3 regions of the Peribacillus sp. AS_2 genome follow, and region 1 is predicted to be linked to each of the others. Evidence: riboswitches for the same ligand, from Rfam matches in the RefSeq annotation. Region 1 holds a riboswitch; each other region holds the start of a gene.

What was found. Region 1 has a riboswitch for cyclic di-AMP ahead of OTG27_RS19640 (TrkH family potassium uptake protein). Riboswitches for the same ligand answer to the same signal wherever they lie in the genome.
Region 2: another riboswitch for cyclic di-AMP. It lies ahead of OTG27_RS25730 (cation:dicarboxylate symporter family transporter); the one in region 1 lies ahead of OTG27_RS19640 (TrkH family potassium uptake protein).
Region 3: another riboswitch for cyclic di-AMP. It lies ahead of OTG27_RS06265 (APC family permease); the one in region 1 lies ahead of OTG27_RS19640 (TrkH family potassium uptake protein).

Annotation. Positions count from the first base shown of each region.
Region 1 is NZ_JAPTGA010000011.1:142,404-153,321, forward strand. Features, by position in the region: gene OTG27_RS19625 (class I SAM-dependent methyltransferase) at 1-26, shown strand, start outside; gene OTG27_RS19630 (STAS domain-containing protein) at 354-1,187, shown strand; gene OTG27_RS19635 (potassium channel family protein) at 1,308-1,964, opposite strand; gene OTG27_RS19640 (TrkH family potassium uptake protein) at 1,988-3,313, opposite strand; cyclic di-AMP (ydaO/yuaA leader) riboswitch at 3,465-3,607, opposite strand; gene OTG27_RS19645 (hypothetical protein) at 3,937-4,128, shown strand; gene OTG27_RS19650 (TetR/AcrR family transcriptional regulator) at 4,535-5,134, opposite strand; gene OTG27_RS19655 (ABC transporter ATP-binding protein) at 5,253-5,978, shown strand; gene OTG27_RS19660 (ABC transporter permease) at 5,975-6,991, shown strand; gene OTG27_RS19665 (VanZ family protein) at 7,219-7,827, shown strand; gene OTG27_RS19670 (aminoacyl-histidine dipeptidase) at 7,866-9,332, shown strand; gene OTG27_RS19675 (GntR family transcriptional regulator) at 9,909-10,607, shown strand; gene OTG27_RS19680 (TetR/AcrR family transcriptional regulator) at 10,684-10,918, opposite strand, start outside.
Region 2 is NZ_JAPTGA010000026.1:18,590-29,507, forward strand. Features, by position in the region: gene OTG27_RS25710 (PP2C family protein-serine/threonine phosphatase) at 468-1,619, shown strand; gene OTG27_RS25715 (UDP-N-acetylmuramoyl-tripeptide--D-alanyl-D-alanine ligase) at 1,670-3,052, opposite strand; gene OTG27_RS25720 (D-alanine--D-alanine ligase) at 3,205-4,287, opposite strand; gene OTG27_RS25725 (hypothetical protein) at 4,713-5,495, opposite strand; gene OTG27_RS25730 (cation:dicarboxylate symporter family transporter) at 6,030-7,289, opposite strand; cyclic di-AMP (ydaO/yuaA leader) riboswitch at 7,461-7,608, opposite strand; gene OTG27_RS25735 (efflux RND transporter periplasmic adaptor subunit) at 7,808-9,067, opposite strand; gene OTG27_RS25740 (hypothetical protein) at 9,082-9,744, opposite strand; gene OTG27_RS25745 (YegS/Rv2252/BmrU family lipid kinase) at 9,873-10,766, opposite strand; gene OTG27_RS25750 (TetR/AcrR family transcriptional regulator) at 10,898-10,918, opposite strand, start outside.
Region 3 is NZ_JAPTGA010000003.1:145,586-156,503, reverse strand. Features, by position in the region: gene OTG27_RS06275 (glucose 1-dehydrogenase) at 1-447, opposite strand, end outside; gene OTG27_RS06270 (RhaT/GlcU family sugar-proton symporter) at 463-1,317, opposite strand; gene OTG27_RS06265 (APC family permease) at 1,808-3,634, opposite strand; cyclic di-AMP (ydaO/yuaA leader) riboswitch at 3,771-3,917, opposite strand; gene OTG27_RS06260 (GtrA family protein) at 4,269-4,724, opposite strand; gene OTG27_RS06255 (glycosyltransferase family 2 protein) at 4,684-5,706, opposite strand; gene OTG27_RS06250 (DUF6044 family protein) at 5,722-7,392, opposite strand; gene galU (UTP--glucose-1-phosphate uridylyltransferase GalU) at 7,555-8,415, shown strand; gene OTG27_RS06240 (hypothetical protein) at 8,678-8,818, shown strand; gene OTG27_RS06235 (cytochrome P450) at 9,011-10,405, shown strand; gene OTG27_RS06230 (hypothetical protein) at 10,478-10,642, shown strand.

The DNA of each region.
Region 1 (10,918 bases):
TATGGACGGCTTTATTTATGAAATGAGAAGGAGAAATGGTTTTAAACCGAAGGATCTGGGATCAGGTCCTTTTTTGCGTGGAAATTGTTAACAAAAAACAAAAATGGTAAACTATAACAACACTATAAAGTTTTGGGAACAGGTATTTACCAGAATGATAGATGAAGGCGTTTGCTGATCTTTTTTTTAAAACATGGTTTCAAAAACAGCTGGGAAGGTATATGGAAAGAGGGAGCCATCAGGAATCAGAGAGCTTAAGGTTTTAAGTATGGAAGAGGTTGTCTTTGATGCTTGCTGTTTTGATAAATTAGATTTATCGATTGCTTTTTATAAAAACTAAATAGGAGGAGTTTATGCACGTAAATAAAGAATTATATGCCTTTTTATTGGGTGTGGCAGCACAATTGACTGAGGATTGGTACGCATCCTTGAATAAAAGTGATAGTACTGGTGTATATTGCTCAACCGATCCCAAAGTGATTAAAAAACTTAAGCAGCAAAATAATGAATTCCATTTACGTTTCTTTCAGGTCTTTGATAAAGAGGAGAGGGAATTCTTTAAGCAGCTTGGTGATTGGATTGAAGCGATCGGTCAGGATGAGCAGCATTTAAACACACCCATCTATTTTATATTGAGGGAGTTTTTCCGTACGCAAGAGCAATACCTGGGTTATATTGACCGGTTTGTGAAATTGCATGGAGATCAATATACACAGGAGGAAATAAACTCCTGGTACCGGATAGTGGTGAAGGTGATCAGTGAAGTGATGGAGAGGTTTACGGAAGCGAATCATAGGTATGCCAATAAAATCATGAAAGCCCAACAGGCAACGATCGATGAATTGAGCACACCCATCATTTCCCTTAAAGATAACACGGCATTGCTTCCCCTGATAGGCGATATTGACACGACGAGGGGCATGTCCTTGCTTGAAAACACCTTACAAAAGTGCGCTGAAAAAAATGTCACCAGACTTTTCATTGACCTATCCGGCGTTCATTCAATAGATAGCGGATCCGCACACCAGCTGTCTCAATTGATTGAATCCTTGCATTTGATCGGAATTCAAACGACCCTTTCAGGACTTCGGCCGGAAATAGCCATGACTGCCGTTAAGCTTCAACTGCCTTTTGATAAAGTGACGATAAAATCCACTCTTGCCCAAGCGATCAGTACGATAAAATAATACATACTTACCCTGGGCTCGGGATGTTCGTTATACATTTGCATCGAGAAGGCCTCCATATGGCGGTCTTCTCGTATGTATTAGCCTTCAAAAGGAGCAAGAGCCGGAACCTGCCGGATTTTATTCAATATTGGCAAAGACGGCCAGATCTTCTTTATTGCCAACCACTAAAAGCATATCTTTTTCATGGATATCCTGATCCGGTGACGGTGCTATGATAATTTCTCCATTACTCACGATGGCAATGACGCTGATATTATATTTTGCCCGTAAATCAAGCTCCCTGAGGCTTTTTCCCTTCATGCTCATGGGGAGGATGATTTCCTCGATATTGTATTCTTTAGAAAGCTCTATGTAGTTCAGCATGTTAGGGGAAAGGAGCTGGTTCGCGACCCGTTCCCCCATATCCCTCTCAGGGTAGATGACCCAGTCGGCACCGACTTTTGTCAGCACCTGACCGTGATTTTTATTAAGTGCCTTGGCAATCACCTTTTTGATCCCAAGCTCTTTTAAAAGCAAGGTAGTTAAAATGCTCGATTGCATGTCATTTCCGATGGCTACGATGACACAATCGAAATTACGGATTCCGATTGCTTTCAATGTCTCTGCTTCGGTCGTATCCGCCATGACGGCATGGGTAACGTTCAGTTCCGCATTCTCGAGTCTTTCCTCGTTCACATCAATACCCAAAACCTCTTGGCCTGCCGTATATAATCTATGGGCCACACTGGTTCCGAATCTGCCTAAACCTATCACGGCGTATTGTCGTTTTCCCATCTTTTACACTCCTTCATTCATTATTAACCAATCATGATTTTCCCTTTTGGACGTCGGAACGGATCTGGCTTGCGCCTCATGGCGATAGCAAAGGCCAAAGTCAAAGGACCAACACGGCCTGCAAACATCGTGAAAATGATGAGCATCCGGCCGGCCGGTGATAATTCCGGGGTCAAACCCATTGAAAGTCCCACGGTGGCGAAAGCTGAAGTGGCTTCGAACAAAATCATCAAGAAATCAGTTCCGCTTTCAGTGATGGTCAGCAGAATGGAGATGATGGAAACCATGAATACACCAATGAATGTGACGGATAATGCTTTAAAGATCGTTTCACTCACGATGCGGTGACGGAACAAGACCACATCACCCTTACCTTTGATCTGCGACCAAACCGTTCCTACAAGCGTGGCCAATGTAGTCGTTTTAATCCCGCCGCCAGTCGATCCGGGTGAAGCCCCAACGAACATCAAGAAAATGATGAGCAGTAATGCAGGCTGGGTCAAATCAGGGATATTCAGCGTGTTGGAGCCTGCCGTCCTTGGTGATACCGATTGAAATAAGGACGACAGCATTTTACCCATGAAAGATAAAGGCTGCAATGTCTTGGCATTGCCGTACTCGAATAAAAAGATTAAAATCGCGCCGGCAATCGTAAGGGTCACGCTAGTCGTCAGAACGATCTTCGTATGTACGGATAAACGATGGGTGTCACGATATTCGTATAGTTCATTCATCACGATAAAGCCTATCCCGCCAAACGTGATGAGGAAGGCAACGGTAAGGGTTACGAATGGATCCGATACATAAGGGGTCAAACTCCTGAATTCCCCCATTAAATCAAAACCGGCATTATTGAAATTCGAGACGGAATGAAAAACACCGTAATAGATCGCCTTGCCGGTTGGCATGTCAAAAGAAAAGCGAATCGATAAGATAAGTGCACCCACACCTTCAATGATGGCTGTGAAAATCAACAGCCGTTTCACTAATCTGACTACACCCGCCATGGATAGATTATTTAACGACTCCTGCAAGAGTAACCTGCCTTTTAAGGAAATCCTTTTGCCTAGAAGGAAAAAGAAAAACGTCGCAAATGACATGAACCCTAAGCCGCCTACCTGAATCAGTGTTAAGATGACCAACTCACCAAAAGTGGTGAAGGTCGATCCCGTATCCACAACGACCAGTCCTGTTACACATGTAGCGGAAGTCGAGGTGAATAAAGCATCCAGAAAAGAAAGACCATGGCCATTTTCAGTGGAAACCGGCAGGGTCAATAAATAGGCTCCGATAAGTATCAGGATGGCAAAGCCGAGTACAAGTATTTTTGGCGGATCCAATTTTGTCATTCTCAAATGATCATCCCTAATGTATGACTTTTAATCAACAATCTCTTTTCTAATCTGTTTAAAGGCATAATAAAAAGACCTGCGAAAACATCGAATAGCTCTATTGCCACAAAAAGCGTGCAAAAAAGGCTCCCGAAATAGGCGGTCTTATGACCTCCTTCGCTTTAGCCGACGAAGTTAGCTGACGGGTAGGATGGCGAAAGAGCTGATCTCATCCCTTCTGCAAGGCAGAATTAACCCCAAATGATTGGGTCCTCCGTACTCATTTTCCATGAGTTTTGGCCGAAATGCATTAAATTGATAAACGTATTCTACTCCCATCATTTAGCAGTTGTAAACCCCTAAATCGTAAAAAAATATTTCTTTAATAAAACTGAAAATTTACGTTTTATTTACATTAAAAAAACGTATTGACAAATATTAGTTGGCACATTATGATAGGTTCGATTAATCCAATTATGATAACCGGCATCGATATACTTTATTCAATAATTTCAAGCAGAACATGCTATTGCCAATCGAAATTTGTAATAGATATATTATGTTTCTTTTGTAAAAGATAAAGGAAAAAGCAGTACATTATTAGTTAAATTCAATACATTTTAATAAAAAGGCGGGCAATTATGGAGAAGACGTTCAATAGATATGTTATCAATGCTACAGGCAAGGGTGGCCAAACATATTTAACACAATGCCAGGATAAAGATGCACTAAGGAAATGGATAGCCGATCATGAGGATCAAATCATCATGAATGAATTAAGGATAACGGATAAGAAAAAGAATCCGTTTTTAAAACTGTTTTCCCCAAGGTAAATCAACTGATTCCAACATTCATAGCGGTATTCAATTATTGTAATCCCTGTGTTGTATCCAGGAACGGTGAGCGAAAAATCCATATCTTGTTTTGCTTTTAAACTCATTATATTTAATGAGTTTTTTTTGCGTTATTTACAGAATCGAACCATTAATGTTTAAATTTGGTAACTACTAATGTGGACGTAAAGCAGAGAAAAGTAAAATGAAATGACCACTTCCCGAGAGCAGCCGACGATTGTTGGGTATGTATGGGGGGCATTGCAAATTGGTCTCGTTCCTTGGGGACGGGGGTTTAAATTGTACGATCAAAGGGGGAGAAGCGATGACATTAAGAAATGCATTGGTATCCTGGAAATACCCTTCCATTCTTTTGTGCGGAATAGGTATCTCCAACTAAAATCGTTCATTGGATGAATGTGCGCAATTGGCTGATGAAGTTCAAGATTTTAAAATGAATTTTCGCCATTTCTTCCGCCGTTTGTTCCTCACAATTCTCCAGCCACTCAGTAATCACTCCTAAAATCGCCGATGTCAGGAAGGCGTGCATATACATGCGGAAAGCTTCATCTTTAGCTTCTGGATGCAGGCTGATCAAACGCTCCAACAGTACTTCACCGAAAACCCGTTTTATTTTTTTCGCAAAAGAAGGGTCGCCCTGATCACCAAGAATGGCCCTTAATGCGTGAGCATGTTCACTGATGAATTGAAAAATCGCTATGAAAGGCGGATAAAGTTGCTGTTGATTAAGAGCCAAAAAAGCCTCTTTAGGCAAAATGGCAGTAATGCGGGTTTGAAGTTCATGTAACAATTCCTGTTGTAAGTGATCCATCAATTCATATTTATCTGTGTAGTGCAAATAGAATGTGCCCCGATTAATATTGGCACGCTCTGCGATTTTCTTCACGGATACATGTGAGAACCCCTCTGCTTCAATAAGTGCAATAAAATGATGTTGTATCTGCTTTTTCGTCTTTTGTACCATATCCTCATGAATCGATGCCATGGAATGTCTCCTTCACTGAACATTTTTCCAAATGTGTTGATTGTATTAGACCGAATGCTACCTTAGAATGATGATACACTCAACACCGTGTCAATTAAAGAGGGAGGATGTGTGTGCAATGAAAAATGCGATTTCCATTGATGGAATTGCTAAGGGTTTTCAGCAGAAGAAGGTCATTCAGCCAATGAGCCTGAATATTGAAAAAAGCGGAATTTTTGGTTTGCTAGGTCCATCCGGATGCGGAAAGACGACCTTGATTAAAATGATTGTCGGATTGATTAAACCCGATGCGGGTAAAGTCACGGTTCTGGATCATGAAGTGCCAAATGAATCCCTGTTAATGGATGTAGGCTATATGGCACAGTCCGATGCTTTATATACAGAATTGACGGGAGCTGAAAACCTCGAATTTTTTGCGAAGCTATACCGGTTTTCGAAAAAGGAACGAAGGGAACGCATTCAATATGCAGCTGAAATCGTACAGCTGACGAATGATTTGAACGTTCGGGTTGCCCATTATTCAGGGGGAATGAAACGCCGTCTTTCACTTGCGGTTGCACTCATCCAAAATCCGGAGATTCTCATATTGGATGAACCGACAGTAGGAATAGACCCTTTGCTGAAACAATCGATTTGGGAGGAACTTGAACGTTTAAGGAATGAAGATGATAAGACGATCATCATCACGACGCATGTGATGGATGAAGCGGAACGATGCGATAAACTGGCGATGCTGCGTGAAGGTGAAATCATCGCGGCAGGAACCCCTGCAGCTTTAAAAACTCAATTTGCCGCGGAAACGCTTGATGATGTTTTTTTAAGGATTGGAGGCGGCCTAAAATGAGAATTGCCTCTCTTGTTACTCGTATTACCCAGCAGATGCGCCGGGATCGAAGGACGCTCGCTTTATTTTTCCTGGCTCCATTGCTCATTTTAACGCTCATGTATTTTATTTTCGATACAGAGGCAAGTGATTTGAAAATCGTTGTTACAGGCAGTGATGAAACGATCGTTAAAGCATTGAAAAAAGCGGATTTTCAAGTGACGGCTGCTGAGGAATTCTCACAGGAAAAGATGATTGAAAAGGATACGGATGGCTGGCTTCATGTTGAAAATGGAAAAATGAAACTCACACTTTTGAACGACGAACCTACCCGGGCAAAGGCCGTTCAAATGCAAATGATGCAAGGCTTGCAAGGGAATGAAAAAAACACTCCTTCAATTGAGGAGAAATATGTTTACGGAGACGCCAACACAAAGGGTTTTGATACATTCAGTCCGATGCTCGTAAGCTTTTTCGTTTTCTTCTTTGTATTTTTAATAGCGGGGATTGCGCTTTTGAAGGAGCGTACAAGTGGTACGTTGGAACGGCTGCTTGCCACACCGATCAAAAGAAACGAAATCGTAGCGGGCTATGTGATCGGATATGGCTTATTTGCTCTAATTCAAACCATAATTGTCGTGCTATATGCTGTCAATGTATTGGATATCGTCCTTGTTGGCTCCATTTGGCTCGTTTTACTGACGAATATACTGGTCGCGCTCGTTGCATTATCCCTTGGTACATTACTATCGAGTTTCGCGACATCCGAATTCCAAATGGTACAATTCATTCCGCTGGTCATCGTGCCGCAAGTCTTCTTTACAGGGATTTTCCCATTGGATGGCATGTCAGACTGGCTCCAAAAAATCGGCAAGGTCATGCCTCTCTATTACGCATCGGATGCCATGAATGGCATTATGTACAAAGGTTTCACGTTCAATGAGGTCTTACTGGATCTGCTCATTCTCCTGGCCTTTGCCATCGTTTTCATCACCATCAATATCATTAGCTTAAAAAAATACCGTGCACTATGAAATCAACAACAACTTAACAAAAGAAGCCGGATTCCTGGAAAGTGAGGAAGCGGCTTTTTTGTTTTACCGGAAAAAGGCCGAATTATCCTTCCTATCGGTTGATTTATTCGAAAAAGCCTCCCCCTCGACGGTTTTCTACTGACTGCAGTTTGTTGACGGGTTCTTAAAGTTGTCCTAGGATATAAGCATATGCAATGATTTGGAAAGAAATAGAAGGGGGGAGTTATATGTCTCTAAAATCGGTCATGCTTTCCCTTTTGCTGTCGCAAGCATTGTTTTTGTGCGGTTTGCCTTTTTTCCTTCAGCTCCGATTATATTTGAATCCTTTGGTAATCATTGTTGTCTGGTTTTGTATACTTCTTTTCGTTTCATTTGCGGTACTTTTTTTTCGAGGTGAAACGGTCCGAATTCCGCGCCCTTTGTGGCAGGCTGTATTGTTTGGCTACAGTTTATCATTATTGGTTTTGCTGTTCTTTCGACCAGAAGGGCAGGTATATTCGTATAATTTAGTTCCTTTTTCTACGATTCTTTCATATTTATCGAACGATATGAACGGGCTTGTGTCATTTTATAACCTTAGTGCCAATGTGGGGCTGTTCATTCCATTCGGGCTGTATTTGTTTCCCAGGGAAGGGAAAGAGCCCTCCGATAAAAGGAAATTTCTTTATCCATTACTTTCGATTTCGGGCATCGAAATCTGTCAGTTTGTTTTTCGGCGCGGAAGTTTGGATGTCGATGACCTTATTTTGAATATGATTGGTGTTTATCTAGGGTACGTTCTGTATCCATTGTTCACGAGAGTGGCAGTGTTCCGTTCTGGAAAAGTAAAGGGATGAGAGGCAGTACAAACATTTTATATGAAAGGGTGTTTTTCATGTATAACACTTTAGAAGAATTATCGAGCCATCCGGTATTTCATTATTTTGCAGCGATTTCCGAAATCCCGAGAGGATCGGCTAATGAAAAAGCGATCAGTGACTATCTGGTTCACTTCGCTAAGGATAGGGACCTGGAGGTGATCCAGGATGAGGCGCTGAATGTCATCATCAAAAAGCCTGCCACAATTGGATATGAAAGTGCACCTACCGTCATTATCCAGGGGCATATGGATATGGTTTGCGAAAAGAACAAGGGAACGCTTCATGATTTTGAGAAGGATCCGCTTCAATTAAGGATTGTGGGAGACATGTTGTATGCAACGGATACAACATTGGGGGCGGATAATGGAATTGCTGTTGCTTATGCTTTGGCATTATTGGATGCGAATGATATTCCGCATCCCTCTCTTGAAATAGTCATAACGACTGAAGAAGAAACGACAATGAACGGAGCACTTGCCGTGGATCCGGCTCACTTCAAGGGAAAAATGATGATCAATATCGATTCGGAGGAAGATGGGAAGCTGCTGGTCAGCTCTGCTGGAGGAATACGCGTGCGGCAGATCCTGTCAATCGGATGGGAATCAGCTTCCATTGTTGATGCTGTATCTTATAGCATCAGGATTAAAGGGTTGAAGGGCGGACACTCCGGTATGTCCATTCATAAGGAAAGAGGGAACTCCAATAAACTTTTGGGCAGAGTATTACATGAATTAACGACAGACTTCCCTTGCTTCATACAGCAAATGAACGGGGGCTTGAAAGGGAATGCGATTCCTCGTGAAGCAGAGGCGACTGTACTGATTTCTGTAGAAGATGTTCAGAAGATAACGGAGAGACTCCAGAAATGGGAGGATACTTTTAAAAATGAACTGCAATCTTCTGACCCTGAGGTATCGATTAGATTTGAAAAGATCGAAACGATTTCTTCAAACGTTTTTTCCAAAGAGACGGTGACTAAAGCCATTACCTCCTTACTGGTAATCCCGCATGGCGTTCAAGGTATGAGTATGGGAATAGAAGGATTAGTCGAAAGTTCGACGAATCTAGGGGTCGTTACAACAAATGAAGCGGAAATGATATTCGAAAGTGAAATCAGGAGTTCGGTCAAAAGCATCAAATATAATATGGTCACGCAGGCAAAGGTGATTGCCGACATGCTTGGGTGCAAGCTATTGATTGATGCGGATTATCCGGAATGGCCCTATAATCCTGATTCGAAACTCAAGAAATTATTTGAAGAGACATACAAAGAAAAATATCATGAGGAAATTGAAATCATCGCTGTGCATGCAGGGATCGAGTGTGGGGTATTCATAGATAAGATACCAGGGCTGGATACTGTTTCAATCGGACCGGATATGTTTTCCGTACATACACCTGAAGAACACTTAAGCATCCCTTCGACCATAAACAACTGGGAATATTTTGTTTACACATTAAAGAGGATGAAGGATCTTTGAACAACTGCATGTTTGGGGCAAGGGCAAAATGATATTCAATAGATTTGGAGACATCCTATCGTTAATCGATGGGATGTCTCTTTTTTTAGATTTCCACTCCAGGCACTCGGTTTCCGAGGGCTGTCCGCCCTCGGCATCGCCTGCGGGGTCTCCCTTGGCCACGCTTTTCCCGCAGGAGTCTCGTACCTCAACTGGAATGTTTTCTTGAAAAAACTGTAGGCTGGTCTATTCGGAACCAAGTTCTAGACTGTTTATCCTTTAAGTTTTTTTCCTGTAATCCTCATTGGATGGAAGAAAATTGCGACACTCCTGCCGAAAAACTGGCTAGCCGAGACCCCACAGGCGCTCGCTTTGATGCGGCTTGGCAGACAGTCGGCGGAAAGGGAGCGAATTTCTGAAATCAGCTGGAATGTTTTCTCGAAAAAACTTTAGGCTTCTCTTCGGATTTGTCAGAAGTCTGAAAGTAACAGAGGTTTCTTTACAATCGTTATAAAATAAACTATTGTAAAGAAAACCTATCATTCAGTCTAAATTATTGTTCTAAATCATTATGTATAGAGGAAGGTATATGGAAATATGGTTGTAAAGTATAGAATGGTCGTAGAACAAATGGAGAAAGAAATATTAGATGGAAAATATACATTAAATACTAAGTTACCCACTGAAGAAGAGTTGATGAAGAAGTTCGATGTCAGTAGGAACACCATTAGAAAAGCAATCAACATATTGGTTGAACAGGGGTATATCTATCAAGTTCAAGGAAGCGGCATATTCCTTAGGGAATTTACCAGACCGGGCTGCATTTCGATGAGGGATATGGGTGGCTTAACCAAAGTGTTTCCAAATGATGAAATGAAAAGTAAAGTGTTGAAGTTAGAATTAATTGAAGCCGATGAAAAATTGGCCAAGCAAATGAAATGCAATGTGAAAACCAAAATCTATAACCTCAAACGGGTTAGATATTTAAATGGTGAACCCATTGTAATAGAAGAGTCCTTTTTCAATAAAGATATCATTCCAATCATAAATAAAGAAATAGCAAATGGTTCCATTTATGAATATATAGTCGAGGATTTGAAATTGAATATCGGGTTTGCAGATAAAATCATTTCATGTGAAAAACTAAATGACGATGATGCCAAGCTTTTGGACTTGAAGCCAGGTGATCCTACTTTAATCGTTGAAAGTACGGTCTTTTTAAAAGCGGGAGCCGTTTTTGATTTATCAATCGAGAAATATAATTACACTTCAGCGAAATTATTAACATTGACTTAAAAAGTGCAGGAAAATTCTTGAATAAGATTTTACGGTGTGAATGGGAGATATCGATTCACACCGTTTTTTCTTAAATTCATTTCTCTTTTTCCCCAACGATCCCATAAAACAAAATCCTCATAATATCCTCAGTCAAAGGCAGGATGCTTTGATAAACCTCTTTCCGTTGGATATATTCATTCATTGCTTTTATATAAAATAAAATCGCTTCATTAGATAAGTTCGGATCAACATATCCTTGTTCCTTCCCCTGGTTAAACAGATCGATAAAGCGGGGCAGGGCCTTTTCTGTATATATTTTTTCCATATAA
Region 2 (10,918 bases), on a different contig from region 1:
ATATCCATTTATGCGTAAGTGGATTCAAACTTAGACAAATTTGAAGAAAGCGAGTTTTTCTACAGTTTTTTATTTAAAAACCGTTCCAGTGGCTTCAGAAATCCAATTAGGAGGATTTCACAAAACCGGAACCTAATCCTGTTAAAATCATGGTTCGGGATGAGAGCATCCCGGCCTCTTGTCGACTAACTGTATCCAATTAAATTTTTCACAAAACGAACATCCATTTATATATGATATGAGTTTAAATCAAATAGTTTCAACAAACCTTTTTCAGGAAGGATTAAAATCTAACGATAACCCCCTTCCACGATTACCCCCGTTGGAAGAAAGGGCTAATCACGAATGAATTTCCAGGTATATGGAATCATTCATTTTTCGAAAATTTCATCTTTTTGTGTAAAAATTATAGTAAATTAGTCTAAATACAGTATGATTGACCTATCAACAAATCAACGGGGGGTTATATGAACATATTCACAATAGATGTTCCTTTATGTAAGGATTTTGGTCGAATCTTAAAGAAAATGAACAAGAAAGTCACTTTTTTGGAGGATCCACTCAATCAAAGTCATCTATTCGAAGATTCATCGGACTTAATGAAATCATTATTTATTTTGCCTTTGCACATATCAACAGATTCTTGGCAGCAAACTTCTTTATTTGCCTTAGCTGAATCTCACGAAATCCCTATCTTATTCATTTACAAACGCGCTTTAGGAATGGAGCCCCCTCATACCTTACCGGAAAAGACCTTTTATGAAACCATGGCAGTCCCTGCCGATTCAGTAGAAGTCCGGATTAAATTAAAGTCACTCAAAAACATCAGCATGCAATTGTTTTCGGCAAAAATGAAGGGGCAAGAGCTTGAAAAGATACACCAAAAATCAGCAAGAAGCCTGCGAATTGCAAAGGGGATTCAACTTTCAAGTTTACCTTTGTCGATCAATAATGAAGATATAGAGGTCAAAGGCCTTTTTCAGCCTTCGAGTGAGCTTTCTGGGGATTTATTTTACTGGGCGGAGGTCGGCGACAGGATATACGGCTTCATCATGATCGATGTATTTGGAAAAGGTATCCACACAGCACTTATAAACATGTCCATAAGGACTTTGATGCCCGACCTTATCAAACGGGTAAAAGACCCCATTTACATAACAGAGGAACTGGGAAAACATATTCGGGATCTATTTCAAGGAGTTAATCGGGAAAACAAAAAACATGCTCGTATTACAGCCTTCATCGCATACGTGAATACAAAGGATCGACTCATCGAATATGTGAACTACGGACTTCCTTCGGCCTTTTTGTATTCCCCATGCACCAATCAAATTCTCAACTTAAACGAAGGGGCCACCCCAAGCGGACTGATCCCCGAATTGCCCATAAAAAAAATAGTCTTTCATTATGAACCAGGAAGCCGTTTCATCATCTATACAGACGGACTGTCTAAAACGCCCATACCTTCCGCCATTGACCGGTCTGACAATATCGAGAGGGAATTCATTGAAAATGTCCATCTCGATACAAATGACCTTCTTCAGGAGCTATTGGTCTCAAGGATGAGGCATTCAATGATTAACGATGACATCTGCATTATAGCCGGGACACTGTTTTAAAGACAATAAAAAAGGCCGTTTCAAAAAAGAAACGGCCTTTTCTTTATTTTTTATTTTTGTAGAGCTTGAACGACTTCCTCCAGCTTCATGCCCCTGGAAGCTTTAACAAGTATGATGTCATTTTCATGTGTGGACGACTTAAGTTCCTCTATAAGCTCCTGCTTATCTTGAAAAGGGCGAACCTGCTCCGATGAAAAAGACTTGCTCGCTCCCTTGGCAATAAACTCGGCTAAAGGACCATATGTGAAAATCTTATCAATCCGCTCATTGGAAATCAATTCACCAATTTTCGTATGAAAGTCTTTTTCCTGCGGCCCTAACTCTAACATATCTCCCAATACAAGGATCTTATTCTCGAATCCAGATAAGCCCTCAACCAACTCCACTGCCGCCTTGACTGAAGTTGGACTGGCATTATATGCATCATTGATGATTTTCTGTCCTTTTGCGCCTTCAACCAATTCCATCCTCATATTAGTCAACTGAATGGTCGATAGGCCTTTACGGATCGAAGAATCATCCACATTGAATTCTTCAGCAACCAAGATGGCCGCCAACGCATTTAGCACATTATGATGACCTAACACAGGTATCTCATAACCGATCTCCTTATCACCGCTTGCGATGGTAAACGTGGTACTGTCCGCCCCTTGGCTGATGGCCTGTGGATATAAATCATTTTCTTCCGTACGTCCAAAAGATATTACGTTTAAATCAGGAAAATCCTTTTTGATCCGATTGCGAAGCAATGGTTCATCACCATGATATATCAGCGTTCCATCTTTCGCCAAACCTTCGACAATTTCCAACTTCGCATTAGCGATTTCCTCGCGTGATCCTAAATCCAATAAGTGTGATTCACCGATATTGGTAATGATCGCTACATCAGGCTTTGCCATTTTGGATAAGAACTCGATTTCACCGCGGCTGCTCATCCCCATTTCCAAAACAGCCGCTTCCGTATCCTGTGCCATAGAAAGTATCGTTAGCGGCAAACCTAAATGATTATTGAAGTTTCCATTGGTTTTATGAACCTTATAGGCAGTGGCCAGCAGCGCAGCGGTCATATCTTTCGTAGTGGTCTTACCATTGCTCCCTGTTATCCCAATGACTTTTATATTCAACTCCTGGCGGTAAGAACGCGCCAATTGTTGAAGTGCTTTCTCAGTGTTTTCGACAATGATTATCGGTAAATCATCAGGAGGATTCGGAACATCCCTTTGCCAAAAGGAAGCTGCAGCCCCTTGCGCTAAAGCCTGCTTGACATACTCATGGCCGTCAACCTTCTCTCCCTTAAGCGGAATGAACAAACATCCTTCCTTAACCGTTCTTGAATCGATGGTAACCCCATTAATTCCTTTGGACTGGAATGGACTGATATCATTCAATCCCCCTGCCATTTCTTGTACTTGTTTTAACGTTCTCTTTATCATTTTGTTCCTCCTACATTCATCGAACCGTTAATCGCTCTCCGTTAACCAAACGAAGCAGAAACCAGTTTAAATCGCACCGGTTCCTGCTGATTGGAATCCATCAAATCAAGGCATGATGGATTGTGGAGTTTACTGATACTTTACCTGCATGATCAAACTGTATATTTGATTTGTTGTTTTTCCTGATGACGTTCCAAGGCAAGTTTCACGAGTGTTTCAATTAACGCTGGATAGTCGACACCTGTGTGCTTCCACAATAACGGAAACATGCTGAAAGGAGTAAACCCAGGCATTGTATTCACTTCATTAATATAGATTTGCCCCTCATGCGTCAAGAAGAAATCTGCGCGGACCAATCCAGAGCAATCCAATGACTTAAAGGCAGTAATGGCCATTTCGGATAAAGCTGCATACTCGCTTTCCGTTATCTCCGCCGGAATGACCATCGCTGAATTACCGTCTACATATTTTGCTGAATAATCATAGAAGGCAAAATCTTTCTTTGGGATGATCTCGCCTGCCACTGAACAAGACGGTTCATCATTACCAAGAATACCAAACTCGAGTTCACGAGCAATGACCCCTTCTTCAATGATGATCTTCCGATCGAATTGAAAAGCTTCCGCTACCGCTTTTTCCAGTTCATCAGCATCATTACATTTGCTGATACCGACACTTGAACCTAAATTGGCAGGTTTGACAAAACAAGGGTACCCCAATTCATCCGCTACCTTTTTGATGGCACTTTCAGTATTCTTCTCCCATTCGGAACGAATGAACCAAGTGTATTTCACTTGAGGAAGTCCTGCCTGGGCAAAAATGTTTTTCATGATGACCTTATCCATTCCTGCTGAAGAAGCTAAAACGCCATTCCCTACATAAGGAAGGTTCAACAGTTCCAGCATCCCTTGTACGGTTCCATCTTCTCCATTCGGTCCGTGAAGCAATGGGAAAATTACATCATACCCTGTTGATTCACTATCTTCATCAGTTGAATGTGCTTGCAAGGCAAGAGGCGAGCTCGATTTTTCCGGTGAAAATGTCAAAGCCTCCACATTCTCGGCAGGACCTGTTAACTTTGGTCCATTAATCCATGAACCATCTTTTGTTATGTAAATCGGATATATATCAAACTTTGCTAAATCGAGAGCTTTAATGACCGCTAAAGCCGTCTGCATAGAAACCTCATGCTCCGCAGATTTTCCACCATAAAGCAAACCAAGTTTAGTTTTCATGAGTTATTACCCTCCAATATTCTTTTAACCATGTTCATTGTATCACTTTACACTAAAACGGATAAAGCGAAACTTCCATCATTGTGGCTTTTCCAATGATTACTATTCAGCGGAACACAGGATAAAACCGCCACATCCTGTGGCAACTCCTGTGCTAGCACATCCTGTGCGTCGCAATCGGGCATTTACAGGCTGTTGGCTCACCACATTTCTTTTTCATTACATTTATCATCAGGCTTCCTTACAGCCTGTTAATGCGGGATAAAGCGAAACTTCCATCATTGAGGCTTTTCCAATGATTACTATTTGCAGAACACAGAATAAAACCGCCACATCCTGTGAACACCTCTACGTTTCCCTCTCTTATCTTTTATGCATGAGACGGTAAGTCTTACACCTAAAAAGTTCAAAGACTTCAAATAAAATCAGGAGGATGGTGTATTTCTAATAACGCTTTCCCAAATCTTCTCTTTTCGATTGAAAATAATAAATGCATCGGGCTCCTTACTATCTCTATCCAAAAAGGAATCATGCATTTCATCCATGTTTAAATAATCCCCTACGACCCATGCCGGTATCTCAATTTTCGTTCTAGTATACTTAACATCCCGAAAGGAAAAAACGAGCCCCTCTGCCAGAATATGAGCCAAGGAAACGATGATTTCTGCAGGAATCGCCGTCAGCTCTTTTTTCTTTCTGATTCCAAGCCACGTCCTCTCTAATTTTAACGGCTCCAGCTTTAGCGGAATCAGCCTTCCTAACATCATATAATATGTCGAAAGAGAACGAAAATAAATTTTATTGAACCAGCCATCATCCTGGGCAAGGTACACAAATTGGTTATTCAATTTACGGAAAAACGGGGGATCCAGATGGGTTTTAGCATGTCCTAAATATAAAAGTTCCGCTATTTCCCTTCCATCCAATTCATCCAGCCCTTCCGCTTCTTCAAAATCGATCCAACAGAAATCTCCATATGCCCGGACATTTTCTTTAACGAGCTTCGCAATAGCTTCAGATGAAGCGCTCTCAAGCAGGACATTCAAATTGTATTCCCCACCATCGAATTGATGTTTCAATAATAAGATCGAATCCAAGGTATACGGAAGCGAATTGACGAATTCACGAAAATTGAGTCCATTAAAAAGGACAAACCGTTCGGAAGCCTGCATATACATGTATAAGATATCATTACTTTCATTCTTCATAACCTGACCCCCTCCGAGCTCTCAATCAATAATGTTATTTTATCAAACTTTTGGAGTTTCACGTAAGTTATATAACCCCAATATTAATCATCATCTGCATCAGGTAGAAATCCATATTAACCAAATTCGAAGAAAGGATTATAAATGGTTTTTTCATTCATTCACTCATTTCATAGGGCCGCTTCCCTTTTTGCTGATGCTTCCCCAACTCAAAATGACCGACATTAGCTTTGAAAACAAATCAACCGTATTTTAAAGCCGGAAGGTAGTTTCATTTCACAACACATGACCTTCTGGGCCGAGAGGAAATGATTTGGTTTTGGGGTAAACAAGATGAAAGGCTTTATGAATTTGGGGGTATTTTGACATCCGGGAAGACGCGTCAAGAAGGTAGTTTCCTCCATAAAACAATTAAACTTGAAGTGCTTGAGTATCTGAAGGAAGCAGAGTTTACAGTCATCTAGAAAAATTAAGGAAGCGCTTTTTCATTCAATAAAAAAATCCAGAGTGACATTTCACTCTGGATTTTTTATATTAAGAAACTTGCTCTAACTCTTTTTTGGAAGGAGGGTTGAATTGACCTTCCCATTTAGAGATGACGATTGCCGCAAGTGAATTACCGATAACGTTTACCACTGTACGTCCCATATCAAGAATACGGTCGATACCGGCAATAAATGCTAGACCTTCAATAGGAATACCGACAGTTCCCAATGTCGCTAAAAGAACTACGAAAGATACACCCGGTACACCCGCAATTCCCTTGGACGTGATCATCAACACTAGCATCAGCGTAATTTGCTCATACGCGCTTAAATCGATTCCGTACATTTGAGCGATGAAGATAGCTGCTAACGCTTGGTATAATGTAGAACCATCAAGGTTAAAGGAGTATCCAGTCGGAATAACAAATGTAGCAATATGTTTTGGACATCCCGCTTTCTCCATTTTTTCCATGAGTTTCGGAAGAACCGCTTCTGAACTTGCAGTAGAGAAAGCAAGAATCAATTCTTCTTTTAGAAGTTTAATCAGCGTAAAGATATTGAATCCGACAAATTTCGCAATAAGACCAAGAATGACTATTACAAAGAAAATCATTGTTCCGTATACAGAAAGCGCTAACTTTCCTAGCGGAATTAAAGATTCCAAACCGAACTTGGAGATCGTCACACCGATTAGTGCAAATACACCGATAGGAGCGAATTTCATGACCATGTTAGTTAGGTAGAACATTCCTTCAGCTGTACCTTGGAAGAAGCGGAATACTGGTTTACCCTTTTCACCGATGGCTGCAATACTAAGCCCAAACAACACGGAGAAGAAAATGATCGCTAGCATATCGCCTTGTACCATAGCTTGAACTGGATTGGATGGTACAATGTGAACGAGTGTATCCACGAACGATTCATGCTGCTTAGTTTCTGCTGTATCAACATACGTAGAAATATCAGTTTGTTCCAGCTTATTCATATTCACACCAGCACCAGGCTGGATGATATTCGCTGAAATTAAACCAACAGCAATCGCTATCATAGTTACGACAACAAAGTATGATAATGATTTAGCACCTAGTTTACCTACCGCTTTCAAATCACCTACACCAGCAACTGCAACGATAAGGCTTGAAACGATGATCGGCACTACAATCATTTTAATCATTCGTAGGAAAATGTCTCCGAATGGCTGTAAAAAGTTTTGGGCCGTCTCATTACCATAAAAAATGGCACCAACGATAATCCCTAGAATTAAACCAATGAAAATTTGGCTAGCTAAACTTAGTTTGAATTTCTTCATTTACTTTCCTCACCTTCCATAAAGTCTTTGATGCAAAAACATTTTTGTCTCGGTAAGGGAAACAAGATACTAATAAAAGAAAGTAATTTTTCTTTTTTGAAAAACTCTGTCTTTACGCCGAAAAAAAAGACACTTCATGTGTCGATTTCTTATAGGCGTGAATATTCACACATGTTCCCTTGAAGACGCTGACGAGGTTAGCTGTCGGGTTAGGATTGGAAACACAAAAAGCCCTTTCATTTCTGAATTCACCCCTAGCGGATAAAATCCACAAAAATGGGTCCCCCGTTCTTGGAATAAGATTAAGCGAGTTAACTTATAATAAAATATTATACTAAAAATGATAATCTGTAAATATTTATTCGCATCCGTTCTAGAAAAAGGTCTTTAAATATGTCTGAATATTCTGTATTAATAGCTACTCTATCTATAATTACGCTTCCCGATTTTTAATCGCTTAAGTTATATTGATATAATTAATTAATAATTTGTCCTCACCTCTCTTGTGAAAAAAGCGGTTATTTTTCCAGAATGCCAAGTAACAGGTATCTTACTTTTTCCCTAGAGGTGAATTTTTTATAAGTTCTAGCTTTCACTTTTTCAAATTGAATCGGGGTAATAAAATAAGAATGGTTCTTCACTGCCACATTCGGCTTCAGGAGGATGACGTCACCTACAGACGGTCCCTTTATGATTTCCTGCTTCCCTTCAGCCTTAAGACCTTTTGTAATGTAATGTTTATCCACATGGCCTTTATTCGTCAACTTGTAAATATATGGATGTTTTTGGTATTGTACCGCCTCTATCGGTATAGAGGGTACACCGGCTTTCTCATTGGTTATTACAGTAAGATTCACTTTCGATCCCACCAACAGAGGTTCCGTTTCTTCGCCTTCCGGTTCGATTAAAGCCTGAAATGGAAATCTGTTATCTTTTTTTAATGATGGCTCTTCTGCGGGATAGGAATGGATACGGCCTATCGTCCCTTTCAATGCCTTTTTTGAATCAGAGGAACTTGCTTTTATAGTCATGCCCACTTCAGCCTTTTTCATTTCCTCTCCGGAGAAATACCCTTCAATTGCCATATTTGTAGAAACGATGGATATAATGGGATTATCAAGGTTTTTATTGATATTTTTAACGACACCATCAGCCTCGCTCGTCGTCACAATTGCACTGGACTGCTCCTCAATCGAACTTAATTTAGCGTCTAGCATTTTCACTTTTTCATCCAACCTGTTTTTTTCTAGTTCCTGCTTGTACATTTCTTGCTCAATGTTACTTTTAATAAGGTCTGAAGAGCTTGTTGTTATATCAATATTCAAGTTTTTTTCCACCGATTCATCAATTGCCGCTTCAGGTTCACTGGTCACGGTCCCCTGATAAGAACTCAACTTCCCTATGTATTCCTCAATCCCTGCCCTTTCCCCCTCAGCTGCCGTTTTCTCCGCTTCCAAACTCGCTTTAAGCGCATCAAGTTCGGTCGCCTTATACTCAAACAACGAGGAGCCAGCCGTAATCGAATCGCCTTCTTTTACAAGGAATTTCTTAAAATCATTTTTCTTGGCATCAAAATAGATATCATACTCTTCTACTGGTTTAATTACCCCATTTGTTTGAATAGTATCCGTAATTGTATCTTTTTTTACCTTAGTCCAGTTTTCAACGAAAACCGTCCGTTCCACTTTGCTTTCCTTTTTTTCAATAAGGTATAAGTTAACGGTTATTAACACTATCGACGCAATGGATACCGCCACTATTTTCCAGTTACCACTCATTCATTTCACCCGCTTTATACAAATACGCCTACTTGGATGTATCCTAAAAAGGCTTTAACAAACCATGTGGCCAAATAGAATAGAACAATCATTAAAAGGACCAAATAATTATTACGTTCTGTAAATTCCTTTAAATAAAAATATTGCAGAGCAATAATGAGAAATTGAAAAATGGTAATTTCACTGAAAAAGTGAATGAAATAATCACTTCTGAGAAAATACTGACTTATGATCCCCAAAGAAAAAGGATTGGCATCGCTGCCTATATCCATTAAAACGAATAAGGGAATCAATAATGTTTTTTCCACTAATTGCAGGCCAAAAAGAATCATTTGAACGATAACTAATTTTATGTAGGGGATATCAGTAACGATCCAAAAGAATAGAGCTGCTAAAAATATGTATATGGAAGGGTGGATTATTCCTGTTATTATATTGCCGCTCAAAATCAGCAACTTTGCTGCTTCAAATTCATTGACGCTCATCTTCGTGATTTCTTTGGAAAATGATTCTGAACCAATCCCAAAATATCCCCCAACGGCGAATACTATAAGACTAAGAAAATATATAAATATTAATTTCAATCCAAACTTTGTGACTGCCTCTGCATTTTGCAGCTGATAACGACTCCGATAAGGCTGTAAAATGCCCTTTAACAATCCGACCTGGTACACCATAATTGGTCCTCCTGCAAAAAATGATATATCATCATACATTTTATCCTATTTTGGAAACAATTGCAGAAATAAGGAATGAATATACAAAAAAAACACATAAGCCTTTCCCTTTAAATAGAATCCCCACACTAATTTGGAGTTAATACCGACAAATGGTGGGCAAGGACTTTAATGCGTGAAGGAGTTTGCCTATAGTTCTCTCCATCCATATCCACATCAAGCGGCCTCTTTGATTCAATAGTCAAGGTACCTGCTTGTAAATAAGTCACCCCAGAGTCAGAACTCATATTTTGAGTCCATGAACGTTTCATCGCTATTATTTCTAAAAATGCACCAAGGCTTGCATTTTCCAAGATGGCAACGCCAAAGAGCCCATCGTCTGGTCTAATCATGGGAAAGGGCAATAAATTAGTGCCGATAAAACAACCATTCAAGACCAAAATCATAACTGCTTCCCCTTCAATGAAATCCCCATCATATTCCACTTTATAGGGAAAGGGAGAACTCTCACCAATCGTCCTTACAGCGCTTAATAAATATCCTATCTTTCCGAACCTGCTTTTTTCCTGCTCATCAATATTATTTGAAGCATCTGAAATAAGCCCAACTCCCCAAAAATTGGAAAAATAGTCATTATTGGACTTACCAATATCAATTGGACGAACCTTACCGTTTATTAATGCTTCCGCAGCTTGACGAACATTTTGAGGAATCTTTAATGTCCTGGAGAAGTCATTGCAAGTCCCTCCAGGTAAAATCCCAAACAACGGCCGCCTCTGAAGGGGTGAAAGGCCATTTACACACTCATGTACCGTTCCATCTCCTCCCAATACGAAAACTACATCCATTTCTTCACCATATTCCAAACAATAACGGCATGCATCGCCTTTTTGCTTTGTTTGTAGAATGAGAAACTCATCAATATGTGGAGCTAATACCGGAAGACACCCTCCTAGATTCCTTTCGAGTTTATCATTTCCTGCATTTTTATTATAAATCAGCATTCCCTTTTTCCATCGCATGATTCCAGCCCCCATATTATTGAAAGAATTGTCTTCTTCCCATCACTTTTTACTTTTTCCTAAATCTCCGTTTTTAAATCTCATTAAAAATTTAAATGAAAAAGAGGCTTTCGCCCCTTTCAGTAAAGCCTTCATATATTCAGCAAATAATC
Region 3 (10,918 bases), on a different contig from region 1:
CATCTCATGTACACTGGACATGTTTATAACATTCCCTTTAATATCGTTCTCGACAAAATACTTGATAGCTTCGCGGCAGCCTAAGAAATTCCCCGTTAAGTTAGTATTGATTACCCTATTCCAATCGCTTAACGGCATCTCGTGAGATGGAACCGGATTTTCAATCCCTGCATTATTGATGAATATGTCGAGTTTCCCGAAGTTCTTTATCGCTGATTGAACAAGGTTAATAACATCTTCTTCAACGGTGACATCGCCTTTTACTGCAATGGCTTCCCCGCCATTCGTTTTGATTTCTTCCATTACACTATCCGCTTCCTCTGATTTAGTGCGATAATTAACCACGACCTTTGCCTTTTCCTTAGCAAAGCGAATGGCCATCGCTTTTCCTAAACCAGTGGATGATCCGGTAATAACAACTACCTTACCTTCTAAATCTGTATACATGTAATCATCCTCCAATTAACTTTTTGCCAATCCCAGCATAATCCCAGCTATGATGATCAAGATAATCCCAATTACGATTCCAATTAGTTGGCGCTTCGTTTTCTTTTCACGTAAAATGAAGATCCCGCCAAGGGTTGAGATGACTATGCCCATCTGCGAAAGTGAAAAACTGGTGGCCACTCCCACACGTGGCTGGGAAATGAATAAAAACATGTTCCCTGCAGCCCATATCAATCCCGGAATGATATTACGAATCGTATATTTGTTAAACGGTTTATGCTTAAAAGTCAATAACAGACCGCCTATTACCATCCCAATCGCTTGAGGGAACAACGCTGACCACCCGTCAACATCAAAAAGACGGGCCACGACCACATAAACCAAATAACCGAATGTCGAGATGAGGAGAATAACAATTCCTTTCTTCAAGTTTCCCGACTTTCCCTCTTTCGATTCTTTATCTTCCAAGGAGGTCAAGATGATTCCTATAATAATGAAGATCAATGCCAATACGCCTAAAATAATCGCCTTCATTGTAGACCATTCGTTAAAAACTATGACCCCGAATAAAGTGGTTGAAATGAGCTGCAATCCTGTTGAAATCGGCATTGTTTTAGAAACTCCCATTAAATCAATGCTCTTAAGCTGATTAGCTTGTCCAACGGCCCAAAACAATCCAGATACGACTCCGACACCAAACACCAAAAGTGACAGCTTAATATCGGCAAAAATATAAACACCAATTGAAAAAATCAAGGCTCCAATCGTTGTACCTAGTGTTTGACTATAGGGTCCACCCCCGAGTTTCACATTAAATAAAACGATGCTTCCCCAGAATAATGCCGGCAAGAGAGCTAATAGTATATCCATTTTCAACCCCCATATATGTAAGTACAAAACTAAGCAGGAAATTTCATTTTGTCTTCTTAATATGTTCGCATTATTTGAATTGACCCTTGGTAATTTTATGAAGTGTTTCCCCTAAAGTAGTGTTCAACACAAAAGGGCTGCAGACGCACGCCCTTTTTAATGATACTGATTGATGCCATCCACCGTTGATGATGTCGCATGTCCATTTCCGTATTATCAGTGACTTTGAAATAATAACTTTCCCAAACAGCAGTCAATCGGATAATGATGATGGAGAAGGTTTTATATTAACATTAATTAAAGCTTTAAAAGAGGAAGTATCCCCACATCTTACTGCAAATCCTTTTTATTGTACGGGCTTCATAGTTACTGTGAGTAATGAATGTTCATACTCACATATCGGAAGCGTAAGTTATTGCTGAATTTTTTGTAAAGATAAGAAAAAAAGCAAACCTTATGTAGGTCTGCTTCTTTTCTTAGATAATGGATCTTACTTCTTCAAATGATAGGGCACTGTCGTAACAACCACATTTCTTCTATAAAGCAAGTAGGCCTTAATCAGTAAACTTGATTGGTTATGAAGTATATTGTGCCAGCCCTTCTTCGGAATGAATTGGGGGATGATCACCGTAACTTTATAGTTGGATTCACTAGCCTTATGTTCTACTGTATCCACAAATTTAGTTAGTGGCTGAATGATACTTCTGTAATACGAATTCAGTGTAACGAGCCTTACATCCGGCTGCCACTTTTTCCATTTTTCTTCGAATTTCTTTTCATCTTCTCTTTCAAAAGCGACATAAACGGCAATGACCTGATGTGCAGATAGAGATTTTGCATAATTTAAAGAGTTCTCAACCACATGAGTTATACCCGCAACAGGTACAATGATGATATTTCCTTCGATTGGTAAGATCGGCTCACATGTTGTAATCCTTAGTTGGTCTCCAACTGCTTCATAATGCTTTCTGATTCGATGAAAAATTAAAATGATGATAGGTAAAAAAATCAAAACAGGCCAAACCTGAATAAATTTGGTTAAAAAGAATATCATCGTGACGATAAAGCTAATTATGGCACCAATTGAATTAATGGTTAATTTCATCATCCAGCCTTTTGGCTTTTCGCGAATCCATTTAACAATCATCCCGGTCTGGGATAACGTAAATGGGATGAATACACCAACCGCATAAAGCGGAATGAGATTTTCCGTATGTCCTTCAACTGCGACTATCAAGATGATGGATGCAAGTCCAAGTATGATAATTCCATTGGAATACCCTAAACGGTCCCCTCTGATCGTAAACGCCCTTGGTATGAATTTATCCTTCGCCAGATTTACCGCAAGCAAAGGGAAAGCCGAATATCCAGTATTTGCCGCAAGTATCAAGATCAATGCAGTTGTACCTTGAATGAAGAAATACATGAAATTCCGTCCAAAGATCTCTTCAGCAATCTGGGAGACGACCGTTACCTCTGCGCTAGGAACAATGCTTAAATAATAGGCTAAGTATACGATTCCCGAAAACAAAACAGCTAGTAAGGAACCCATCGCTATTAATGTTTTCGCAGCATTATTCGGTGCTGGATCTTTAAAGTTCGGGATTGCATTGGAAATCGCTTCGACTCCTGTCAATGCGGAGCTTCCTGATGCAAATGCTCTTAGCAATATAAATAAACTGATGCCGGCTACCGGAGTCCCGATTGACGCATGCAATTCCGGTGAGACTCCTCCCGTCAGAATTTTGTAAATTCCAACCCCAATCAAGATGAACAAGGCTAAAACGAATAGGTACACCGGATAGGCCAAGACAGATGCCGATTCCGTAACCCCCCTAAGGTTCAAGATAGTAAGTAGGATGACGAAAATAATGGCTATGAGGACATTATAATCATGCAGGCCGGGAAAAGCGGACGTGATGGCATCCGTACCAGCGGAAACACTTACCGCGACAGTTAATATATAATCGACCAATAAGGATCCTCCAGCTATCAACCCTGGATTGACACCTAAATTGTTTTTTGAAACCACATAGGCTCCCCCGCCATGTGGATAAGCGAAAATGATTTGTCTGTAGGACAAAATCAAAGCGGTTAACAGGATCAATACTCCAATCGCGATAGGGATTGAATACCAGAATGCCGCAGCACCGACCGTGATCAGGACAATCAATATTTGCTCCGGCCCATATGCAACCGAAGACAATGCATCTGAAGATAATATCGCCAACGCCTTTGTTTTGTTAAGCTTTTGTTCACCAAGTGCATTTGATTTTAAAGGTCTCCCGATCAAGAACCTTTTTATAGAAGATAACATCAAGAATTCACCACCAGTTTAATTTAAGTTTATGTTTCCCAGCTGTAGCAAAAAAACGAGACGAAACACAAAAATGCCTACAAGTCATAGCTAAATAGACCTGTAGACATCAATTTTTTTGTCTAACAAGCTCCACCTTCCTTCTCATATAACGCTTACGAGGTTAGCTGTCGGATTCGGACCTAAGAGTAGCCCTACCTTTTAAAGGATTCACCCCTTGGATTGTTAAAGACAATCCCAATAACGGGTCCCCCGCACCATAAGGTTTAAGCGATTTAGAAATATGAAACTGTTGATTATCATACTCCCGTGAAATGGAAAAGTAAATGAAAATTTTGCACAGAAATAGAATTATTATTTATAAGCGAGGTTTTATTCTTGACTTATATAACAAAAGTCATGCAAACACATGATTCGATGGTAGGAAAGGAGGAAAGTAAACGTCTGAAAGGAAGATATTCAAGAAGACAATGAACAAAAGATAGATTCCCCAAAAGGAAAAATGAAGTAACTTGATGGATTAAGTAAAACAGATCTGCCCCAGCTTGGATAGTCATAAAATCAGAATTTCGCTTTCCGATTCCATTTTTAATTCCCGTCCATTCGGGGGCATTATTCCACTGATCTATGCCAATTAGTTCCTTCCTTCTTGAATTGGCCTCAAATTGCTTTTTTTAAAGACAAAGTATTTCTGACCAAGATAGTTAAGCACTGTATAAAAGATTGTTCCTATCAGAACAGCCAAATTTTGTTGTATGGATAAATGAACGGTTCCTTCCAGTGATTCTGAAATGGCTTGGCCTATAGAATAAGCGGCGGAATAACAAATCAGGATGACGCAAAAGAAACGGGCAACTCCTCGCCGCCATTCTATATCGCTTTTAAAGGTAAAAGTCCTGTTCAAAAGAAAACTCGTTACAGCTCCCGTACCATTGCCGATAAAGGTGGAGATCCAGTAAGATAATTCAAGAGCATTCATGAGAAAAAGCATGATGGAAAGTCCAACCGCTGTATTGACTATTCCAACCAATAAAAAGCGGATAAAGGAGTTAGTTTGTTTTAGATAGTTTTTCAATACTGTTCCGTTCATTTTCTAATTGCTCCCGTTTTTTAAAATCGAGCGGATTAAATAGATCAAGATCAACAATATATTTAGGCCGGCGTTTGGATTCATTATAGATTTTTCCGATATACTCCCCAATCAACCCGACAGCAATCAACTGTAGTCCACCGATCAACCATATGGAGGTGATCAATGAGGTCCAGCCAGTTTCGGTCTGCCCATAAAATTTCAACCATAAAAAGTAAGACCCAAAGAGTAAGCTAATAAAAAAGGAAAGACATCCTAGCCATAATACAAGCCGGATCGGTGTAACTGAAAAGGAAGTAATGCCATCAAGTGCAAAAGCAACCATCTTCTTAAATGGATATTTCGTTTCCCCGGCCAATCTTTCTTTACGGTCATAATAAACAGAGTCCGTCTTAAACCCAATGAGCGGTACAATCCCCCGTAAAAAAAGATTCGTTTCATTAAAGCGTTCCAACTCCATGATCGCCCTTTTGCTCATTAGCCGGAAATCGGCATGATTATAGACAAGGTTAACCCCCATCTTGTTCATCAATTTATAAAAACCTGTTGCAGATGTTCGTTTAAAGAATGAATCAAGGTCCCTTTTCTGGCGGACACCATATACGATTTCACATCCTTCATTGAATTTACGAATGAATTCCGGGATGACTTGAATATCATCCTGTAAATCTGCATCAATGGAAATCACACAATCTGAGGCTTCCTTGGCTGTAAACAACCCAGCCAGAAGTGCATTTTGATGTCCAGCATTCCGGGAAAGCTTTAGCCCGCGAACATATTCATTATTAATCGTTTCTTTGTAAATGATCTTCCAAGTTTGATCTTTGCTCCCATCATCGACAAACAAAATTTTACTTTGACCGGAAACAACGTTTTCATCGACCAACCCCCTCATCAATCCACAAAGCTGGGAAATGGTTTCCTGCAAAACGCTTTCTTCGTTATAACAAGGTACAACAATCGTTACAATCGGTGAATTCATTCTATTCCCCCCTTTTCACATGACTCTGTATAAATGAATTTTCCATACGCTTCCTTTTTTAGTGAAAACCCTATCCAGCACCAATCCGTTTTCCTTCGAGTTGTTGATTGGGATGGCAGAAAATATATACGTTCCGCCTAATCCTTTAAACGCATCCATGTTGAGGTCCAAATTTTTCAGCTCTTTCTTCGAGCCTTTCTTGAACATATAATGCTTCCCAAGCTCATCGGTAAATAGGTAACAACGTCCTCCCCATTCATCAAAATAGATTCTGATGTTTTTATTCTTAGCCAATTCGTTTTCAATTATTTGACGAAATTGATGTTTGTAAGAAAGCGGATAAAAATTGTTATAGCTATCGAGCGTGTAAAATCCATTATATTGAGCGATTGCGGGATGCAGCCCAATGCTGGCAACACGATATTCTTCTTGTGGACGGTCAATATGATCTTTTATTTCCTGAAAAAGGCTTTCTGAATAGAACTCTTTAAAAGTTGGCTTTTCATTGTGAGTGATTTCCTCATTGAAACCGATTAAAATCAGTATTTGAACGGCGATGAAAATAGAAAGGGTTTTCTTAGCATAGTCGCTGTATTCCCAAATGATTTTTATCGCAAGGGCAAACCCCAAGTAAATGATCATCGGCCTTAAAAAGTGAAATCTGGCAAAGTTAAAAGTATCCAGGGTATGGAACCTTTCCGTTAAAGGAAGCCAGCCTTTATAAAACCAAAATGCGTACCACGCTGAGAGCATGAAATTCAAGCCGAATAAAAAAACATATACCTTTTCCTGTCTCCACAATTTTTTTGTCAGAATAATATAAAGGGCAAAGACTGTAATCGGCAGGATGATAAGCGCATGTACAGTCATGACATGCGTATGTCCAAGAACGAAATTTTTGAAAGTAAGCTTAATGACCCAATCGAGCGGCAGCCTTGCGTGAAAATATTCATCTCTGCTGTTTGGCTCCGAATCAAAAATGAATGAAGCGACCAAACGATACTCCACCAAACCAAAAATGACGGTCATATAAACGATTGAAAGAAGAAACGTTATATTCCATCCTTTTCCCCTGATTACATCCGTTAGCCAAAGAAAGCCCATTGCAACAAGGAAAAAGAAAAAGCCAAGCACGATGCTTGAATAAAGCGGTAGAAGTGTAAGGACCAAATAATTCTTCCAAGAATGATCCTTGCTGCGGATATTCAAAAAAGCCCAAAGGGCTAAAGGCATCCCAAGTGTACTGAGCATTCCCGATGGCCAAAATGGGGTAAGGGCAAAGGCTAAGGATGTTCCAACCCTAATCCAACCTGATTGTCTTCCTGTAACCAAATGTTCCTTCAATAAGATATACATACCAAAGAATGCAATAAACCTTGTTAATGCCTGGCTTATTGCATATGCGACCATTGTCGGAAAAAGAGCATGAAGCCACACGATAATACTGAACTCACTGCCAAAAGCATTACGGGGCAGCCCATTCATAATCTGAGGAATTCTGGCGTCAATTGCACCGAATAACTCACCGCTTTCTGAAAGGACTTTATACCAGGCAAGGTTGGAATCCAAATTATCATGTACGCGAATATGCGCATTTTCTCCAAGGATGATTAAGGGCGAAAGATATAAAACAATGACGAGTAAGGCAAAAAGGATTTGTTTTCTCTCTTTATTTTCAATTGGCAAAATATCCACCTCTTGATTAAATTCATATATCCATAATATTTGGCTTCGGAGGTAAATCTATTCTTTTTTAGGGATTTATTTTAACCTATTTTGATATAGGTCAACCAATGACCACATAAAATGCAATAAGCATATAAAAGAACCTTAAAAAGGGGCTGGGCTATGATAAGGAAAGCGGTGATTCCAGCAGCCGGTTTAGGAACACGATTTTTGCCTGCTACGAAAGCTCAACCAAAGGAAATGCTGCCGATTGTCGATAAGCCGACCATTCAATATATTATCGAAGAAGCGGTACAATCAGGGATTACGGATATTATCATCGTTACGGGTAAAAACAAACGTGCCATCGAAGATCATTTCGATAAATCGATTGAGCTTGAAATGCTTCTGCAAATGAAAGGTCAAAATGATCTGCTTAAGATCGTGGAGAACATTTCCAACATGGTCGATATCCACTATGTAAGGCAAAAGGAACCTTTAGGTCTGGGTCATGCAGTTTTATGTGCCAAAACTTTTATCGGAGACGAACCTTTTGCCGTCCTGTTAGGGGATGATATCGTGGATAGCCAGGTTCCAGCCTTGAAGCAGTTAATGGAGCGGTATAACAAGGTTCGAGCGAGCATTATCGGATGTAAGGAAGTATCACCAGCCGAAGTCTCCAAGTATGGGATCGTAAACTTCCAAGAACGATATGAGGATTTATTTCTGGTAAGAAGCTTGGTGGAAAAGCCAAAAGTGGAGGATGCACCATCAACACAGGCGATAATTGGCCGATATATTTTATCACCTACGATTTTTGAAATCCTTGAAAACTTACAGCCTGATCGTAAGGGGGAGATCCAGCTTACCGAAGCTTTAGACCTTTTGTTAGAAAAGGAACCATTATATTCGTATATCATCGAGGGAAATCGTTATGACGTCGGCGATAAATTCGGCTTCCTTCAAGCTTCAATAGATTTCGCCATGAAACGACCTGAACTTCGTGATCAGCTAATAAAATATTTAAGTCAGTTGTTTCCTTAATGAAGTTAATATAGACCATGCCCAATTACCAAGAAGAGGTGATTGGGCCATTTCCACATCGGATTGACCCCTTTGGTTGTAAAATGATCCACTTACCATAATCATCCAAGTAAAATATAACTGTTTATGCTTCCGTAAAATGTTACAGCAGAAAAAGTTGAACAGAGAAAGAATAGTTTTCTATAAGTGAGGTTATGTTGATAACATATCCTTCATGATTGTTCCAAACACACGATATCCAGAAAGGATTGTAGAGAAACACATGCACAATAAAGCAAATAATCCAATAATATCTGATGAATTTTTAGAAAAAGTGGTTAAGGAGATCAATGCACAATTTGGCGGGCCCATCAATGAAAAAAATGATCGTTTCCAACATAGGGGCGATGATGAAAGAAGTTGAATTGAATCCCCCTTCATTAATCTAAAGCTCTCATGAAAAACTCTGGCTATATTCATCCAGGGTTTTTTCGCTGTAACTTTATTTCTTCAATAGAGTTATCAGCCCTTTCTTTAACGACTTGTCCAAACCAATTTAGCTTATCCTCATACAATGATTACATGTAAGTATTTTAAAGAAAGGGGAAAAACTTCATTGAGCCACGCTGATGATGTCTTCCGCACTTCTCAAATGGTTCCAAAAGGAAGGCTGGTTTCCGGACATACAAAAGAGTTCCAAACAGATCCGATTGGGTTCCTGACCCGATTGTCCAAGGAATATGGGGAAGTCGCTAAATTCCGTTTAGGACCATTACAAACTGTTTATCACGTTTTAAATCCTGATTTAATCAAACAAATACTTGTAACAAAACAACAATCTTTCGTCAAATCCAGTGACTTCAATCTATTAAAACCGCTTATCGGTGAAGGTCTGCTTACAAGCGAAAAAGACTTTCATATGCGACAGAGAAGGCTTATCCAACCCTCTTTCAAAAAGACTCATATTAGCCAATATGCCAAGGATATGATTGATGTCACAATGGATTATATATCAACTTGGCAACATGATGATGAACGGAGTATAACGAAGGATATGATGAACATCACTCTCGGGATAATCAGCAAGACCATGTTCAGCATGGAATTCAAGGATGGATATGAAATCGTTGGGAAACCTCTGGAAACTGCATTGAGAATAACAGTCAAAAGGATGAGAAAGATTTTCCGTATGCCATTATGGTTACCGACTAAAATCAACCGTGAATATAAAAAGGCGATACAAAGGCTTGATAAAGTGATATACGGCATTATTGAAAAACGGAAGAACGACACAGTAAAACATGAAGACATGCTAGGGGTCTTGATGGACGCCCGTGATGCCGACGACGGGTTAGGCATGTCAAGCCATCAGGTCCGTGATGAATTAATGACTATTTTTCTTGCCGGTCATGAAACGACAGCAAATGCTCTTTCCTGGGCATTGTATGCAATTTCGAAGCATCCGGAAATTCAAGTCAAGCTTTTCAATGAAGTCAATAGCATAATCGGTCAACGGACACCCAAGCCTGAAGATTTCATGAAATTACAATACACTCAAAATATCATTCATGAAACACTTCGCTTTTACCCGCCACTGTATATCATATCCCGTGATGTGACGGAGGATGTCACAATAGGAGGATATCGCTTTAAAAAAGGCGATATGATACTAATAAGTTCTTATGTGATGCAGCATAATCCAGAGTATTTTGATCAACCGGAATCATTTATCCCTGAGCGATTTGAAAATAACTTTATGAAAAGCCTGCCTGCGTTCGCTTATTTTCCATTTGGCGGAGGGCCGCGGGTTTGTATTGGCAATCACTTTGCCATGATGGAAGCGGTGTTTGTCCTGGCCTGCATTGCAAAGAGATATAGGATAAAGCTTGCACCTGACCATCATGATGTAACTCCCCTTCCCTCCCTTACACTCAGACCCAAGAATGGACTGCGCATGGTGTTAGAAGAAAGAGCTGCAGAAGCCTTTGAACCTGGTGCATCCAATTTTTAGTAATAGGGGTTTTTTCCCTAATAAATATCGTTGTACTAACTGGCCTACCCTTTTAAAAGGAGGGATGAAAAAATGTATTTGCTCCATTCAAAGGGAATCATCCACACTGAATTGCACTATTTAGGAATGGCTTCACAGGTATATACCGGTTATCTGCAATTTTTAAGCGAAATTGAACCGAAACAAGAAACCGAGTACCTACAGGCGCCGCTCCCCTTTTCAAATGGGAACGGATAGTTTCCCGCTTCGTACCTATTATTAAAGAAAAACCGACCTTGAAAGGTCGGTTTTTTGTAATTCTGCAGTATGTTCCATAACCCTGGCCCCCGCAGCCCCAAATGCTGGCTGCGACAAACCTGATAGGAAAACTAAGCGACTTCGACTATTAAGGACTGAAACTGATTCCATCAACTTATTTACTACGAAACAAATGACAGTAATAATGCAATTAAACAGGATTATATTTCTCTCTTTTCAATATGTATTTTAAAGAATGAAGAATTGTTAATTCAT